DNA from 3 places in the Spirillospora sp. NPDC029432 genome. Region 3 is predicted to be linked to each of the others. Evidence: riboswitches for the same ligand, from Rfam matches in the RefSeq annotation. Region 3 holds a riboswitch; each other region holds the start of a gene.
What was found. A riboswitch is a leader RNA that binds a small molecule or an ion and turns the genes downstream of it on or off. The one in region 3 is predicted to bind cyclic di-AMP.
Positions count from the first base shown of each region.

Region 1 (3,262 bases), on a different contig from region 3:
AGTGGTCGGCGAGCCACTGCGCCGACCGCTGGACGCGCAGCATCTGCGCGTTGTCCGGCTCCTCGGGGGCGGCGCAGGCGGTCTCCAGCCGGTCCTTGTAGACGGTCTTCCAGAGCTGGTCGATGGAGTCCCGGTACAGCGGCCCGAGCCGGCCCTTGGCGCCGGGGTCGTCGACGAGCAGGAACCGCCAGTCCTGGGCGTTCCCGCCGCTGGGCGCGCGCACGGCGGCGTCCATGATCCGGCGCTGCACCTCCAGCGGCACCGGGTCGGGGCGGACCCTGCGCATGGCGCGGGTGGTGTAGAGGGCCTCGTGCAGGTCCATCGGCGGCTCCGTTCGGAGACGGGTGTCTAGACTAGCGTCACAACCAAGCAAGCGATAGGGCGAAGAACGATCTTCTGGATGCATCCTCGCCCGCGGGCGGCGCGGCGGACAAGGCCCCGCGCGCCCGCCCGCCCGTGCCCGGCGCGCGATGGGAACGGATGTGCGAGAAGATGGCGTCCGTCACCCGATCGGCCATCCCGAAGGAGGCGCGTTGAGCGGCGATGCGCGGTTCACCGTGACCCGGACGCTGAGCAAGGAGCAGCAGGCCCGCCGGGAACGGCTGGTCGACGCCGCCCGGCTGCTGGCGCTGGAGGGCGGCTACCCGGCCGTGACCATGCACGACGTGGCCGACCGCGCCGGTGTGGCCAGGGCCACGGTCTACCGCTACTTCGCCACCAAGGACCACCTGATCACCGAGGTGGCGGGCGACTGGGTGCACCAGGTCACCGACGACATCGACTCGCTCGCGGTCGGCGACACCCCGGTCGAGCGGCTCACCGCGCTGCTGGAGCGGATCATCCGGGTCGGGGCCGAGGAGATCCCGCTCACGTCGGCGATCGTCCAGGCGGTGACGTCCGAGGACTCCTCGGTCGAGGACGACCGGCTGGTGCTGTTCATGACCCTGCGGGACCGGCTGGCCGCCGCGATCGGCGACCCGGTGCCCGAGCGGGACGAGGTCGAGGTCGTCCTCGGCCACGTGCTGCTGGCCGCCCTGGTCAGCCTGACCTCGCTGCGGACCCCGGTGGACGAGGTCGTCGCCATGGTCACCACCGCCGGGCGGCTCGTCCTGGCCGGCGCCATCGCGGGCGCTGCCCCGGCCGCCGCCGGAGCCGCCGGCGCGGAGGCCGCCACCGGGCCGTGACCCGGGTCACTTTCGGGTGCGGCTTGGGAGCGGGGTGTGGGTGCGCGTGTGAGGCACGTCTCACGGCGCTCGTGACTCGGCCTTGGTGTGGCCTTTGTCGCTGAAGGCGCAGGTGAGACGGTGTAGAGGCGGGGTTTTGCCTGCCCTGCTCGGCTAGCGGGCCGTGCCCATGCGGCCGCTCGTCGCGCGTTCCTTCGGGGCTGGGCGGCGCATCGGGAGCGGGGCCCCGTCGGGCCGTACGGGGACCCGTTCGGCGAGGGAGCGGGCCAGCCGCAGGCCCCCGGCCACGCAGAGCGCGAGGGCCAGCACGGCCAGTCCCGCGAGGCCCAGCAGAGCGATCGCCAACAACCCCAGATCCGGCAGCATCGCCGCGTTCCCCTCCCGGTGCGTACGGGTCGATCGGACACGAGAGTCCGAATCGTTCCCCGATGTCGGGAAGAGATGCGGGGTTCGTGTGGTTTTGAACCTGTGTCCGCGTGCTTTGCACCGGATTTGCCACGAGCTAGAAGTTTGATACCTTCTGACCACCTCTGGGCGATGCGCCCCATGCGTCGCCATTGGCAGGCGGGCCGAGCCGACCGGGCCGGATCCCGCCGAACGCGGTCGCGTGTGCGGATCAAGACCCGCGCGAACCGTCCATCCATCTGATCGCAGTGCCGGTGGCCCCTGAACGGCCGCCGGACCGCCGAGTCCGTTCCGCGCCGAAAGCGGCGCCTGGAGCCGGGGACCCAACCATCTGGGGTGAATCGGTGCACGTCCGCGTGCGCTGTAGGGCGACTTCCACGCCCGAATCCGACAGCTAACCCGGTAGGCGGCCATGGAAGAAATCAGGAGACCCCTGCTGTGTCGTTCCGTATCTCTCCCGCTCTGCTCGCCGACCTTCGTACCCGTGCGAGCGAGCTGACCACCCAGACCTTCGCCCTTCGGGGCCGTGCCGCGGCCGGTGTGGCCGGCGGCGCCGCCCTGGGCGTGCTCGCCCTCGGCTCGGCCGTGGGCGCCGCGGCCTCCACCGGCGCCTCGGGCGCCGAGGTCCAGACCGTCGCCGGTGTCGCCGGCGTCGGCAAGGCCGGCCACACCGCCGTCCAGCCCGAGCAGGTGACCGGAAGCGAGGCCCAGAAGGCCACCGGGACCGTCGCCGGCAAGGCCGCCGACGCCCAGAAGAAGGCCGGTTCCGCCAAGAAGGCCACCGCCAACGCCAACTCCGCCACCGCCAAGGAAGTGATCTCCCTGGCCAAGAAGCAGGTCGGGATCAGCGAGGGCAAGGGCGGCCAGACCAAGTTCCACGACTGGTACGTGGGCACCGACAACGCCAAGCTGACCGCCGCGCGCGACGGCGGCAACGTGTCCAGCTACAACGGCGCGCAGTGGTGCAACATGTTCGTGTCCTGGGTCGGCGCGCAGACCGGCGTCAAGGGCATGGGCTGGGACGCCTACACCGTCGAGCACGCCAAGTGGTTCAAGAAGACCGGCCGCTGGGGCCACGAGGCCAAGCCCGGCGCCGTGGTGTTCTTCTCCTGGAACGGCGGCGGCATCAACTCGATCGAGCACGTCGGCCTTGTCGTCAAGGACAACGGCGACGGCACCGTCGACACCGTCGAGGGCAACACCGGCAACGCCGTGAAGGAGAAGACGCGGCAGAAGTCGCAGATCGTCGGCTACGGCTACCCCGACTACCGGAACAGCTGAGCCACTCCCGCACAACCCCTGGTCCGAGGGCGTCCGCACCTGGTGCGGGCGCCCTCGGCGCGTTCTCCGGGCTTCCGAGCGTTCCGGGACAGAACACGAGAATCCGTGAATATTGACGTCCACTTGATCCCGTGTCGACCCGGTGATGGACCTGGCTGGAAATCACTGTCCCGGAACGTCTGAAAGGGGATGGGATGCGGGTCCGGCCGGACGTCAGTGTCGTAGTGATCGCCTACAACGACGCCGGACGGCTGCCGCGCGCCGTCCGCTCGGCCCTGGGCCAGACGCTCGGCGGCGTCGAGGTGGTGATCGTCGACGACGCCAGCACCGACGGGACGGGCGAGGCCGCCGACCGGTTCGCGGCGGCGCACCCGGGCCGGGTCCGGGCCGTC
Region 1 covers NZ_JBEZWH010000051.1:50,381-53,642, reverse strand. Annotated here, with positions in the region: gene AB0881_RS30470 (nitroreductase family protein) at 1-322, opposite strand, end outside; gene AB0881_RS30465 (TetR/AcrR family transcriptional regulator) at 534-1,184, shown strand; gene AB0881_RS30460 (hypothetical protein) at 1,338-1,550, opposite strand; cyclic di-AMP (ydaO/yuaA leader) riboswitch at 1,874-2,013, shown strand; gene AB0881_RS30455 (CHAP domain-containing protein) at 2,028-2,870, shown strand; gene AB0881_RS30450 (CDP-glycerol glycerophosphotransferase family protein) at 3,065-3,262, shown strand, end outside.
Region 1: it holds a riboswitch for cyclic di-AMP, as region 3 does, so the genes downstream of both, AB0881_RS30455 (CHAP domain-containing protein) here and AB0881_RS05440 (DUF4200 domain-containing protein) in region 3, are expected to answer to the same signal.

Region 2 (3,262 bases), on a different contig from region 3:
GGGACGCTCGGTCGGCAGGACGCGGATCGAGACGTTGCCGACCAGCTCGCGGTCCAGGCGGTCCTTGACGAGCCGGGCGGTGACCTTGGTGCCCTTCTCGCGGCCGGCGAGCGGGCTGGTGTTGGTGCCGATCGTCATCGAGATCGCCGGCTCGTCCACCGTGATCAGCGGCAGCGGGCGCGGGTCGTCGGGGTCGGCGAGGGTCTCGCCGATCATGATGTCGGCGATGCCGGCCAGCGCGATGATGTCGCCGGGCCCGGCCTCGTCGGCGGGCTTGCGGGTGAGCGCCTCGGTCATCATCAGCTCGCTGATGCGGACGCGCTCGACGCTGCCGTCGCGCTTGCACCAGGCGACCGACTGGCCCTTCTTGATGATCCCGGAGTGCACCCGGCACAGCGCGATGCGGCCGAGGTAGCTGGAGGCGTCCAGGTTGGTGACGTGCGCCTGGAGCGGGGCGTCGGGGTCGTACGAGGGGGCCGGGATCGTCTGCTTGATGATGTCGAACAGCGGCTCGAGGTCCTCGCTGTCGGGCATCCCGCCGTTCTCGGGCTTGGTGAGGGACGCGCGGCCGGCGCGGCCGGAGGCGTAGACGATCGGGAAGTCGATCTGGTCCTCTTCGGCGTCGAGGTCCATGAACAGCTCGTACGTCTCGTCGACGACCTCGTCGATGCGGGCGTCCGGCCGGTCGGTCTTGTTGACGACCAGGATCACCGGCAGCTTCGCGGCCAGCGCCTTGCGCAGCACGAACCGGGTCTGCGGGAGCGGGCCCTCGCTGGCGTCCACCAGCAGCACGACGCCGTCGACCATGGACAGGCCGCGCTCGACCTCGCCGCCGAAGTCGGCGTGGCCGGGGGTGTCGATGATGTTGATCGTCATCCCGGCGTGCCGGACGGCGGTGTTCTTGGCCAGGATCGTGATGCCCTTCTCACGCTCCAGGTCGCCGGAGTCCATGACGCGGTCGTCCACGTCCTGGTTGTCGCGGAACGCCCCGGACTGCCAGAGCATGGCGTCGACCAGCGTCGTCTTCCCGTGGTCGACGTGGGCGACGATCGCGACGTTCCGGAGGTCGTCACGCGTGGAGATGGGCATGCGGTCTCGCCTTGGGTGAGAGTGTGGGGTTCCGCCGCAGACTGCGACTCTTTCGATTCTACTGGGCGTTCAACGTCGACGGCCCGCCCACGTCTTCCCGCGCGCCGCACATCTTGCTATTTGGCCAACTTTGCCCGGACTTTGTACTCTCCCGTAATCCGGTCGTTCCGAGTCCCGCCCCCCGGGACGACGGCCGGAGACCGCCGAATCCCCTCCGGGGGAACCGGGGACCCAGGCCCCCTGGGGTGAATCGGCGCGCACCCCCGCGCGCCGTAGGGCGACTCCTGGCCCGAACCCGTCAGCTAACCCGGTAGGCGGCCAAGGAGAGGAGTTCACCGGTTTGTCACCGGCTCGCGAACGGCGCGGCTTCGCCGTGCCCTCCCTCACCGCTGCCACGGTCGTCGCGTTCGGCGCGCTGACCCCGATCGCCGCGGAGGCCGCCGTGCACCCGGCGGCCGCACCCACGATCGCGCCCCCGGCCGTACGGGCCGCGGCCACCCCCGCCGCGCAGCCCAAGCCGTCCGAGAGCGAGCTCCGCAAGCGGCTGGACGCGCTGAACACCGAGGCCGAGAAGCTGACCGAGGCGTACAACAAGACCCGCGTCGACCTCAAGGCCGCCCAGCGGGCCGAGCGGACCGCCGCGCAGACGGCCGCGCGCCTCCAGCAGCAGGCCGCGCCCGCCCGCGAGGAGCTCGGCCGGCTCGCCGCCGCCAACTACATGGCGGGCGGCTCGGACATGTTCTACGGCGCCGGCACCGACACCTCCGGGCTGTCCGCGTCGGCGTACCTGGCGCAGAGCCGCGCCGCCGCCGTGAACCGGCTCCAGGCGCAGATCGACCAGGCCACCCGGGCGCAGAACGCGGCCAAGGCCGAGACGGCCCGCGTCCAGCAGGCCGCGACGAAGGCCCAGCAGGCGCGCGGGGCGGCCAAGGCCAAGGTCACCGAGGTCGTCAAGCAGCTGGACAAGCTGACCACCACCCGGGTCAAGGACCCCAAGACCGGGCTCAAGGCGACCGTGAAGGGCTCCGACCTGCCCGCCAAGATGGCCCGCAAGGCGCTCACCAAGATCGGCAGCCCGTACGTATGGGCCGCCGCGGGCCCCAGCAGCTTCGACTGCTCGGGCCTGGTCGTCTGGGCGTACGGGAAGGTCGGCAAGCCCGGCCTGCCCCACTACACCGGCGCCCTGTACGGCGAGGGCCGGAAAGTGAGCAAGGGCGAGCTGCGGTCCGGCGACCTGGTCTACTTCGGCTCCAGCCTGCACCACATGGGGATCTACCTCAGCGACGGCAAGTACCTGCACGCCCCGCAGACCGGCGATGTGGTGAAGATCTCGAAAATGTCGGACCGCTCCGACTACGCGGGCGCCAACCGGATCTCCTGAGACCGGCCGGCGGGCCGGCGCGGGCCCGCCGGTCCCACCCGGCCCCACCGCCCCCGCGAGGCCGTCAGCCGCCCAGATGCGGCCGTACGGCCTCGACGATGGGCAGGTCCGCGGGGAGCCACGCGACGTCGTACAGCTCGTCCGGGCCCAGCCACCGCAGGGCGAGGTGCTCCAGCGCGCGCGCCTCGCCCTCGACGACCGCGGCGGTCCACACCCGCAGCACGCCGCCCAGCACCAGCGGCCAGTCGCCGCCGATCCGCTCGGCCAGGGCGACCTTGACGCCCAGCTCCTCGTGGCACTCGCGGACGAGGGCGTCCTCGTCCGTCTCGCCGGGATCGACCTTGCCGCCGGGGAACTCCCAGCCGCCGGCCAGCGCCGCCGGCTCGGCCCGCTGCGCGGCCAGCAGCCGCCCCCCGGAAATGATCGCCGCGCCCACCACTACGTTGATCGTGACCAGCCCCTCTCTGCCCGGCATCATGCCGGACGGGCGGGCCGAGCGTCTCAGGAGGCCGCGCTCCGCGCCGAGCCGGGCGCGGCTCCGGCCGTCCCGGCCGCCGCCACGACGGCCGCCGCGTCCTCGACGATCCGCTCCAGATGGCCGCCGTGCGCGCCGCGCCAGTAGACCTGGCCGCAGTCGGTACAGCGCCCGTACACGTCGTAGCTGCGGCGGGTGCCGTCGGCCAGCTGCCGCTCGACCTCCTCCTTGCCCACCTGCGCCAGCACGCCGTTGCAGGCGGTGCAGCGGGTCCACGGCGACAGCGCGGGCGCGAAGCGCTCCAGCAGGTCGCGCAG
Region 2 covers NZ_JBEZWH010000088.1:933-4,194, forward strand. Annotated here, with positions in the region: gene typA (translational GTPase TypA) at 1-1,089, opposite strand, end outside; cyclic di-AMP (ydaO/yuaA leader) riboswitch at 1,281-1,422, shown strand; gene AB0881_RS37690 (C40 family peptidase) at 1,430-2,470, shown strand; gene AB0881_RS37695 ((deoxy)nucleoside triphosphate pyrophosphohydrolase) at 2,535-2,945, opposite strand; gene AB0881_RS37700 (Mut7-C RNAse domain-containing protein) at 2,972-3,262, opposite strand, start outside.
Region 2: it holds a riboswitch for cyclic di-AMP, as region 3 does, so the genes downstream of both, AB0881_RS37690 (C40 family peptidase) here and AB0881_RS05440 (DUF4200 domain-containing protein) in region 3, are expected to answer to the same signal.

Region 3 (3,262 bases):
CGGACGGCCGGACCTGGCCTCGCGACCGGTCGGCATGCGCTGGGTATCGCCACGCCGCAACCGACGCCTTTACCGTGAGGCAGACTCGGCGACACTGCTGGAGGAACGATGCCCCCACCCGAGAAGCGCCTTCCTGGGCAGAGCAACGCCGAGTACGAGGGACGCCAGAACCCGAACGCGAAGTTCCTCGGCACCCAGTCGCTGTCCGGCGGCGGAGACCCCTCCTTCATCGTGAGGATCTCCCAGGCCGTCTTCGCCTGGATCACCCGCCGCGGACGCAAGTCGAGGTAGGCACGCCACGGCCCGGCCCGCCGCTTCGACCCCGCACTGGCAGGGAAACGGCTAGAAGACCGAAATGTGTACGTGGTCGTAGTGGTTGGCGGTGATGCCGCCGCGGTTCTCCATCATCCGCCAGCCGGGGCTGCGCATGTCGTAGATGCGCTGGCGCCAGATGACGTACTTGATGCCGAGCTTGTTGGCGTTGGCGATCGCGTAGTTGGCGGTGCGGTCGCCCTGGGAGCGGCCGCTGGCGGACGGTGAGGAGCCGCCGGTACTGACCATGAAGTCGCAGGCGTGGCCGGTGCCGTGGTCCTGCGGGTCGCCGGTGCTGCGGACGCAGCCGATGGTCGGGAACGGGCCGAACTCGATGTCCAGGGTGTTCTTGACCTTGAGCATCCGGGGCGTGACGCCGCCCATGCCCACGCTCGGGGACTCGGGCTTGTACTTCTTCACCAGCGCCTGGATCTTGGACTTCTGGCCGAGGAGGTCCTTGATCTCCTTCTCCAGGCCCTTGATCTTGGCCTCGTACTCCTTGCGGGCCTTCTCCTGCTCGTTCACCAGCTTCTGGATCTGCTGGACCTTGTTGGACTGGTTCTGCGCGACGTGGCTGGCCAGGCTCATGTTGCTGAGCGCGTTGGACGGGTCGTCGGCGGCCAGTACGGTGACGCTGGGGTCGGTGCCGCCGCTCATGTACTGGTTGGCCGCCAGCTGGGCGACCAGGCCCCGGGCGACGCGGAGGTCGGCCTGGAGGTCCTTGGACTTCTCCTGGGCCTTCTTGACGCCGTACTGGGCGTCCTTGAGCTTCGCCAGGTCGCCGCCGTACGCCTTCTCCAGTCTCGCGATCTGGCGGTTGTACTTGCTGATGCGTCCGGAGTCGCCGGGGTCGGCATGGGCCGCGGGCACGGTGCCCGCGGTCAGCGGCAGGGCACCGGCGAGCGCCACGAGTGCCAAGGCGGGGCGCCGCAGCCGAGCGTGCCACCGGCGGGTGGAGTTGGGGGTCTCCACGTCCTCTCCTCTCCTCGATCGCCTACCGGGTTAGCTGACGGGTTCGGGCCGGGAGCAGCCCTATCACCGTCCGCTGGTGGCGGGCGGTGAATTCACCCCGGCCGGCGCGTGCCGGGCGTGAAGCCCGGACCCGCCGGCGTTTGGGTCCCCGGTTCCCGGACGCGGGGGGACGCGCCGGGATTAGGCCGGTTCGGCCGGCCCACCCCGGGGCCCAGGGCGAGTCACCGACCGAACAATAACGAACTGTTCGGAACCAATCGGATCCTCGCCAAGATTAAACGGTGGGGACAGTGGAATGGTTCATCCGCCCGCCGGGCCCGGCCCCCCGCTGGGAGCCGGGCCATCTTACGTGACGCGACTCACAGACCCGACTTGTAGAGCAGCCGGTTGGGCGTTCCGCTCCCAAGACGACCGATTTGTCCCTTTGTCGAGTTGTCGTTCAGCCATTTCTGCACCTGCGGGAAAGTGGCGGTCCTCTTCCCGGCCAGGTACAGGGCCGCGACCCCGCTGACGTGCGGGGCGGCCATCGACGTGCCGCTCAGCGTGGACTTGCCGCCGCCCGGCCAGGTCGAGGTGATCCCGTAGCCCGGCGCCAGGATGTCCAGGCACTTGCCGTAGTTCGACCAGGTGGCGCGGTTGTCGTGGATGGTCGTCGCGCCGACCGCCATGACCCAGCCGGCGCTGGACGGGGACGTCTTGCAGGCGTCCTGGCCCTCGTTGCCGGCCGCGACCGTGGTGAACACGCCGGACCGGGAGAGCTTCTCCACCGCCGCGTTCAGCGCCGCCGACTTGCCGCCGCCGATCGACATGTTGGCGACCGCGGGCTTCGCCGCGTTCTTCTGCAGCCACTCGACGGCGGCCACGATCGTCGAGACGTAGCCGTAGCCGTCGGCGTCCAGCACGCGCAGGCCGCGCAGCCTGACGTTCTTGGCCACGCCGTACGTCGCGGAGCCGATCGTCCCGGCCACGTGCGTCCCGTGGCCGTTGTGGTCCCAGCCGTCGCCGTTGAACTCGGGGGCGACCCAGACCATCGAGGCGCGCCCGCCGAACTGCGGGTGGGAGTGGGCGAGCCCGGAGTCGATGACGTACGCGTTGACGCCCGAACCGGTCGACTTGTACGTGTACGTCTTCGACAGCGTCTTCTTGCGCTGGTCGATCCGGTCCAGCCCCCACACCGGGGACTTCTGCGTGGTGGACGCCCGGACGATCTGGTCCTGCTCGATCGCGGCGACCGCGGGGTCGCGGCGCAGCCGGTCGAGCTGGGACGTGCTCAGCTTGGCGGCGAAGCCGTTGAGGACGCGGTCGTACCGCTGCACCTTCGCGGCCTTGACCCGCGCGGCCGCGCCGGCCGGCGACGAGCCCGACTTCATGGTGACGATGTACCGGCCCGGGGCCGGGGTGCCCTGCGCCGCGGCCACCGGGACGGGCGGCGCCTGGGGGGCGGCGGCGAAGGCGGGCAGGGTGGCGGCGGTACCGGTCGCGGCGACCGCGCCGATGATGAGCACCCTTCGGGGGAAAGTCCGCAAGAGCTCTCCTTCTCTCACGCGGGGGCCGCGCACGGCGCCCGCGGCCGGGGTCGAGGCGACCCTGGGCGGAGGTACTTTATTGGATCTCTGCTGGACATAGCCTTTAAATCCGGCATTTCGGCTACGCCGACCGAATCAGGCCAGGAAGGGGCTCGCGGTTCAGTCGCGGCTGAGCTTGCCCTGGTAGCCCACCTGGGAGCTGCCCGGCGCCGACCACACGTACTGCAGCGACCCGTCCGGCTGCCGGCTCACCAGCACGTCACCGGCCGTGCAGGGCTTGGCGATGGTCAGCGACATGTGCAGCTGCCGGTTGGTCCCGCGGGCGAACGCGAGCGTGCCCGTGCAGCCGTTCTGCGGGTACACCGCCCGCGCCGCCTTCGTGCCCTTCTCGAACGTCACCTCGACCGGGAACGTGGCGCCCCGCCCCGTGTTGACCAGCGTCCCCTTCCACG
Region 3 covers NZ_JBEZWH010000005.1:76,136-79,397, forward strand. Annotated here, with positions in the region: gene AB0881_RS05435 (hypothetical protein) at 109-291, shown strand; gene AB0881_RS05440 (DUF4200 domain-containing protein) at 343-1,284, opposite strand; cyclic di-AMP (ydaO/yuaA leader) riboswitch at 1,288-1,481, opposite strand; gene AB0881_RS05445 (S8 family peptidase) at 1,644-2,810, opposite strand; gene AB0881_RS05450 (serine/threonine-protein kinase) at 2,970-3,262, opposite strand, start outside.